Linked DNA regions of Archangium primigenium. The protein of the gene in region 1 binds, or shares a complex with, the protein of each later gene. Links are inferred from orthologs where the notes say so. Each region holds a gene or a part of one and is shown on either strand. Other genes may lie near its edges.

What was found.
Region 2: the proteins of carB (region 1) and carA are in contact, whole or in part, in a solved structure (PDB 1KEE), measured with the Escherichia coli proteins. The link is inferred for Archangium primigenium from one-to-one orthologs.

The regions. Positions count from the first base shown.
Region 1 is NZ_JADWYI010000001.1:4,947,389-4,951,461, forward strand. Bases 124-3,889 are described here. They hold carB (carbamoyl-phosphate synthase large subunit), read left to right. Parts: upstream 124-461; coding sequence 462-3,689; downstream 3,690-3,889. Other genes in these bases: I3V78_RS20485 (hypothetical protein), read right to left, coding at 124-353; I3V78_RS20495 (hypothetical protein), read right to left, coding at 3,702-3,889. In the rest of the region: more of I3V78_RS20485, read right to left, coding at 1-123; more of I3V78_RS20495, read right to left, coding at 3,890-4,052; I3V78_RS20500 (hypothetical protein), read right to left, coding at 4,049-4,073. UniProt on the Escherichia coli protein: Large subunit of the glutamine-dependent carbamoyl phosphate synthetase (CPSase).
Region 2 is NZ_JADWYI010000001.1:6,075,295-6,078,600, reverse strand. The notes cover bases 263-3,261. They hold carA (glutamine-hydrolyzing carbamoyl-phosphate synthase small subunit), read left to right. Parts: upstream 263-1,202; coding sequence 1,203-2,321; downstream 2,322-3,261. Other genes in these bases: I3V78_RS24935 (hypothetical protein), read left to right, coding at 3,208-3,261; I3V78_RS24940 (DUF7986 domain-containing protein), read left to right, coding at 2,336-3,019; I3V78_RS24950 (dihydroorotase), read left to right, coding at 263-1,203. In the rest of the region: more of I3V78_RS24950, read left to right, coding at 1-262; more of I3V78_RS24935, read left to right, coding at 3,262-3,306. UniProt on the Escherichia coli protein: Small subunit of the glutamine-dependent carbamoyl phosphate synthetase (CPSase).

The DNA.
Region 1 (4,073 bases):
TGGAAGGGGAAGGAGATCATCGTCACGATGCCGCGCACGTCCCCCGTGAGCAGGTAGTTGATGACGTACCGGGCGTCTTCGAGCACGGACATCCGGGCGGTCTCGTCCTCCGAGCCCGGCGCGGGCACCGAGGCCTTCACCGCGGCCGGAGCGGGCGTCGGAGCCGGCGGGGGCGCCGGGGTCGGCGTCGCGGCCACCGGGCGGGGCGCCTTGGGTTTCTCCGCGGCGGGAGCGGGCGCGGGAGCTGGCGCCGGGGCTTCCGCGGCGGGCGGAGGCGGGGGCGCGGCGGGGGCCTCCTGGGCGAGGGCGGGCGCGGTGGTGGACAGCAACAAGGCCAGGGTCCAGGGACGCATGATTCCTCCGAAAAACGGGGAGCGAGCCTACCAGAGACCCGTCCAAACAAGCCCGGGCTTCACACGGATCGTGCAAGCGCGGGTGAACGTGCTATGGGCCCCCCCTCGATGCCTAAGCGAAATGATATCCGGAAGGTTCTCGTCATTGGCTCGGGCCCGATCGTCATCGGGCAGGCGTGCGAGTTCGACTACTCAGGGACCCAGGCCATCAAGGCGCTGCGGGAGGAGGGCGTCGAGGTCGTCCTGCTCAACAGCAACCCGGCCACGGTGATGACGGACCCCGAGTTCGCCCACCGCACGTACATCGAGCCCATCACCGTCGAGGTCGCCGAGCGGATTCTCGCCCAGGAGCGTCCCGACTCGGTGCTGCCCACCATGGGCGGACAGACGGCGCTCAACCTCGCCAAGGCACTCGCCGAGCAGGGCATCCTGGAGAAGTACGGCGTGCGGCTCATCGGCGCGTCCCTGGAGGCCATCAACAAGGCCGAGGACCGCCAGCTCTTCAAGGCCGCCATGCAGCGCATCGGCGTGGCCCTGCCGGACAGCGGCTACGCCACCAACCTCGACGAGGCGTTCGCCATCGGCGAGAAGATTGGCTTTCCCGCCATCATCCGGCCCTCGTTCACCCTGGGCGGCACCGGCGGCGGCATCGCCTACAACCGCGAGGAGTTCGAGGCCATCTGCCGCTCGGGCCTCAAGGCGAGCCCCAACTCCACCATCCTCGTCGAGGAGAGCGTGCTCGGCTGGAAGGAGTACGAGCTGGAGGTGGTGCGCGACTCGGCGGACAACGTCATCATCGTCTGCTCCATCGAGAACCTGGACCCCATGGGCGTGCACACCGGGGACTCCATCACCGTGGCCCCCGCCCAGACGCTCACCGACCGCGAGTACCAGCGGCTGCGCGAGGCGTCCCTGCGCATCATCCGGGAGATCGGCGTCGACACGGGCGGCAGCAACATCCAGTTCGGCGTCAACCCGCGCGACGGGCGCATCGTGGTCATCGAGATGAACCCGCGCGTGTCGCGCTCCAGCGCGCTCGCCTCCAAGGCCACCGGCTACCCCATCGCCAAGATCGCCGCGAAGCTGGCCCTGGGCTACACGCTGGACGAGCTGCGCAATGACATCACCCGCGACACCCCCGCCTCCTTCGAGCCCACGCTCGACTACGTGGTGGTGAAGGTGCCGCGCTTCAACTTCGAGAAGTTCCCCCACGCCGACCGCACCCTCACCACCAGCATGCGCGCGGTGGGCGAGGTGATGGCCATCGGCCGCACGTTCCGCGAGGCCTACCTCAAGGCCATGCGCTCCATGGAGTCGGGCAACACGGGCATGGAGTCGCCCGAGCTGCCCGCGGACAAGGACGCGCGGCGCAAGGTGCTGCGCGACTACCTGCGCGTGCCCCGGCCCGAGCGCCAGCTCTACGTGGTCCAGGCCTTTCGCGAGGGCATGAGCGTGGAGGACGTCTTCGAGCTGTCCTCCATCGATCCCTGGTTCCTGCGCCACATCCAGGCGCTGGTGCAGGAGTCGCAGCAGCTCCAGGCCCACGGCGGCCTGGACGCGGTGCCGAGCGCCGCCCTGCGCGCGGCCAAGGCGGACGGGTTCTCGGACAAGTACCTCGCCCGGCTGTTCGGGTGCACCGAGGACGAGGTGCGCGCGCGCCGGCACGCCCAGGGCATCCGCCCCGTCTTCAAGCGCGTGGACACCTGCGCCGCCGAGTTCGAGGCCTACACGCCCTACCTCTACTCCACCTACGAGGAAGAGGACGAGGCGCCGCCCACCTCGCGCCAGAAGGTGCTCATCCTCGGCAGCGGCCCCATCCGCATCGGTCAGGGCATCGAGTTCGACTACTGCTGCGTGCACGCCGCCTTCGCGCTGCGCTCGGCGGGGTACGAGACGGTGATGGTCAACTGCAACCCGGAGACGGTGTCCACGGACTACGACACGTCGGACCGGCTGTACTTCGAGCCGCTCACCATCGAGGACGTGCTCGAGGTGTCCCAGCGTGAGAAGCCCGTGGGCGCCATCGTCCAGTTCGGCGGCCAGACGCCCCTGCGCCTGTCCGTGCCGCTGGAGAAGGCGGGCCTGCCCATCCTCGGCACGCCCCCGGACGCCATTGACCGGGCGGAGGATCGCGAGCGCTTCGCCCAGCTCATCGAGAAGCTCGGCCTCACCCAGCCGGAGAACGGCGTGGCGCGCAGCCACGAGGAGGCCTACGGCGTGGCCGAGCGCATCGGCTACCCCGTCATGGTGCGCCCGTCCTACGTGCTCGGCGGTCGGGCCATGGAGGTCGTCTACGACCAGGTGAGCCTGGAGCGCTACATGCGCGAGGCGGTGAGCGCGTCGCCCGAGCACCCGGTCCTCATCGACCGCTTCCTCAAGGAGGCCATCGAGGTGGACCTGGACCTGGTGGCCGACCGCACCGGCGCGGTGCTGGTGGGCGGCGTGCTGGAACACGTCGAGGAGGCGGGCGTGCACTCGGGTGACGCGGCGTGCACGCTGCCCCCGCACTCGCTGTCCCCGGACCTGGTCGAGCGCATGAAGGATCAGGCCATCGCCCTGGCGCGCGAGCTGGGCGTGGTGGGCCTGATGAACGTGCAGTTCGCCATCCAGGGAAAGACCATCTACGTGCTGGAGGTGAACCCGCGCGCGAGCCGCACGGTGCCGTTCATCTCCAAGGCCACGGGCATGCCGCTGGCGAAGATCGCGTCCCTGTGCATGGTGGGCAAGACGCTCGCGGAGCTGGGCGCCACGCGGGAGCCCGAGTTCCGCCACGTGGCCGTTAAAGAATCCGTCTTCCCGTTCGCGCGCTTCGCCGGCGTGGACGTCATCCTCGGCCCGGAGATGAAGTCCACGGGCGAGGTGATGGGCATCGCGGACGACTTCCCGGCTGCCTTCGCCAAGAGCCAGCAAGCCGCGGGCGTGAAGATGCCCAAGAGCGGCAAGGTCTTCATCTCCGTGCGCAACGACGACAAGCCCGCGGTGGTGGACCTGGCGCGGCGCCTGCGCTCGCTCGGCTTCAAGCTCGTGGCCACGGGCGGCACGCACCAGTACCTGGCCACCAAGGGCATCGAGACGGAGAAGGTGCTCAAGGTGGCCGAGGGCCGGCCGCACATCGTGGACAAGATCGTGGACGGGCAGATCGTCCTCGTCATCAACACGACCTTCGGCAAGCAGGAGATCGCCGACAGCTTCCCCATCCGCCGCGAGGCGCTGATGCACAGCGTGCCGTACTTCACCACGGTGCAGGCGGCGCGCATGGCCGTGGGCGCCATGGAGTCGCTGATGCGCCAGGAGCAGACCGTCAAGCCGCTCCAGGACTACCTCGGGGTGAAGTAGCCGCGCGCCGGTTCAATCGGCCCGGACGGGGTGGCGGACGAACTCCGCCCCGTCCGTGGCCAGGAACTGGTCCAAGAGGCGGATGATCTCCGCCAGCGTCCGGTCGAGGTCGTCTCCGTTCGCGTGAAGGATCTGCTTGGCCCACCACTCCGGGCGGTCTCGCCACTCGGGGTGGCGCTCGTAGAGCCACTCCCGAAAGTGTTTGTACTGACCTGGAAGGCCCGCGTCGCCACGACCATTCTCGTAGCCCATCATGTAGAGGTGGAGATGATCGAGGGTGAAATCAGGCGAGAACATCCCTGGGCGCTCGCACATGTGGCGCATGCGCTCGAACAGACTCCCCGCACGCAGAGTGGGGCTCACGGCAGTCGCTCCAGCGTTTGC
Region 2 (3,306 bases), 1.1 Mb from region 1 along the record:
CGGGTGTCCGAGGCGCCCCTGGACGTGCCGGACGCCCACGGGGTGGAGGCCGAGGGCAAGTGGGTGCTGCCGGGCTTCATCGACCTGCACGTGCACCTGCGCGAGCCGGGCGAGGAAGGCAAGGAGACCATCCTCACCGGGTGCCGCTCGGCGGTGGCCGGCGGCTTCACGGCCGTGGTGGCCATGCCCAACACCAAGCCCGTCAACGACAGCGTGCTCGTCACCGAGTACGTGAAGGCTAAGGCGCGCGAGGCGGACCTGTGCCGGGTGTACGTGGCGGGCGCCATCACCAAGGGCCTGCAGGGCGAGGAGATGGCGGAGATGGGCGCGCTCGTGGCCGCCGGCTGCGTGTGCATCACCGATGACGGCCGCCCCGTGATGAACGCGGGCCTCATGCGCCGCGCGCTCCAGTACGCCACCCAGTTCGACCTGCCCGTCATGGTCCACGAGGAGGACCTGACGCTCTCCGGCAAGGGCGTCATGCACGAGGGCCGCACCTCCACGCGCCTGGGGCTCATCGGGATTCCCCCCTCGGCCGAGGTGGCCATGGTGGCGCGCGACCTCGTCCTCCTGGAGGAGACGCGGGGAAGGCTGCACGTGGCCCACGTGTCGTGCGAGGGCAGCGTGCGCCTCCTGCGCGAGGCCAAACGCCGGGGCCTGCGCGTGACGGCCGAGGCGACGCCGCACCACTTCACCCTCGAGGACGAGGCGGTGGGCGACTACGACACCCACGCGCGCATGAATCCGCCCCTGCGCACCCGCCGGGACGTGGAGGCCGTGCGCGAGGCGCTCGCCGACGGGACGATCGACGCCATCGCCACCGACCACGCCCCCCACGGCGTGCTGGAGAAGCAGGTGGAGTTCGACAAGGCGTGGAATGGCGTGGTGGGACTGGAGACCGCCCTGGGGCTCACCCTGGGCGCGGTGCGCGAGGGGGCGCTGAGCCTCTCCCGGGCCGTGGCCCTGCTCACGGACGGGCCCGCGCGGGCATTCGGGCTGCCAGGCGGTCACCTGGCTCCCGGGGCTCCAGCGGACATCACGGTGGTGGAGCCGGACGTGGAGTGGACGGTGGATGCGACGCGGTTCTTCTCGCGCAGCCGCAACACCCCCTTCCATGGCCGGCGTCTGACGGGCCGGGTCACCCAGACATGGGTCGGCGGTCGGCTCGTCTTCGAGAACGGGCAGATGAAGGAGTCCAGGTGATGAATCGGGCCGTGCTGGCGCTGGCGGATGGCACCACCTTCGAGGGTCGCGCCCTGGGCGCGTCCGGCGAGACGGTGGGTGAGGTGGTCTTCAACACGTCGATGACCGGCTACCAGGAGATCCTCACGGATCCCTCCTACGTCGGGCAGATCGTCACCATGGCGTACCCGGAGATGGGCAACGTGGGCGCCAACCCCGGGGACGAGGAGTCCGACAAGCCCCACGCGGTGGGCATGGTGGTGCGCAACGCCTCGGCGCAGCAGTCCAACTGGCGCGCCCAGGAGACGCTCGACGCCTACCTCAAGCGCCACGGCATCACCGGCATCGAGGGCCTGGACACGCGCCGGCTCGTGCGCCACCTGCGCACCCACGGCGCCCAGATGGGCGTCATCTCCTCCGAGGCCCACTCGGCCGCCGCCCTGGTGGAGCGCGCCCGGACGGCCCGGGGCATGGAGGGCCTGGACCTGGCCACGGGCGTGTCCACGCAGAAGCCCTACCTCTTCACCACCCCGTCGCCGGACCTGCTCGGCGGCACCGTGCGCGAGGCGCCCGCCCACCGCTTCGACGTGGTGGCCTACGACTACGGCCTCAAGCGCTCCATGCTCCACTTCCTCGTGGACGTGGGCTGCCGGGTGAAGGTGGTCCCCGCCGGCACCACCGCCGAGCAGGTGCTCGCCGACAAGCCCCACGGCGTCTTCCTCGCCAACGGCCCGGGGGATCCGGCGGCCGTGGTGGGCGCGGACAAGGTGGTGGCGGGCCTGCTCGGCAAGGTGCCCGTGTTCGGCATCTGCCTGGGCCACCAGATCCTCGCGCTCGCCCTGGGCGGCCGCACCTACAAGATGAAGTTCGGGCACCGGGGCGCCAACCAGCCGGTGAAGGATCTGCTCACCGGCAAGGTGGAGATCACCTCCCAGAACCACGGCTTCGCCGTGGACGACGCCAGCGTCAAGGGCAAGGCGGTGGTGAGCCACATCAACCTCAACGACGGCACCGTCGAGGGCCTGCACGTGCCCGACGCCCGGGCCTTCAGCGTCCAGTACCACCCGGAGGCCTCCCCGGGCCCCCACGACGCGCGCTACCTCTTCACCCGCTTCGCGAAGCTGATGGCCGGAGAGTAGGATCGGCCCGCCCCATGGACTCTCCTCTTTCGCCACTGTCGTACCAGCCCTACCTGGATCAGCTCATCGCCTTCGGGAGTCAGGAGGCGCGCAAGCCCGACCTGCTCGCCGCCAAGGCCGAGTACCTGCGCCTGACGGGCGAGGTGTTCGAGGACGACCAGCTCTTCGAGCTGCGCATGGCGTCCTTCCTGGACTACTACCTGTATGACCGGGTGTCGCCCACCTCGGGCCTGACGCCCGCGGCGGAGTTCTACCAGCAGCGCCTCCAGGGATCCTCGTCCGAGGAGGCGGGAGCCTTTCGCTGCTTCACGGAGACCGTGCACGGGCTGTTCGAGGTGCGCAAGCTGGGCAAGGGCCTGGTGCGCCTGCGCGAGCTGTACTCGGGCAAGGACTTCGACGTCACCGAGCGGCGGCACATGGTGGGCCTGGAGACGGGCGACGTGCTCGAGGCCCGGCTCATCCCCTTCGCCGGGCACCTGCTCTTCTCCTCCGCGTTCTGCTTCCACCCCCGCGTGGCCGTGAAGGCCATCAAGGCGGAGGTGAAGCGGCGCAAGAAGAAGGAGCCCCAGCGCACCCCCGGGGAGATGGTGTGGGAGTGCGCCCGCCGCGCCGTGAAGGTCGAGCGCTACAAGCAGATCGCCATCGAGCGCATCTACGATTTCTCACAGACGACCCCCTGGCTCGCCTCGGCGAGCTAGCGCGTCCGTGAGTCTCGGAGGGAGGATGACCCCACCATGGGCGCGTCCTCCTCCCGCCGTCGCCTCCTGATTCCCCTGCTGCGCTCGGCGCTGGTGCACCTGGCGCTGGGCTTCTGGCTGTGGCGGGACGTCTCGGACCCGCCCGTGCCCGCCCGGGTGCGCGCGGTGTCCGAGCCCCTCTGGGTGGAGTGGGCCGTCCGGGACGCGCCCGCGGCCCCGCCCAGGCGCTCGAGACGCTCCAGGCCCTGGAGAGCCGGGGGGCGCTGCTCACCGTGAAGCTACTGGAT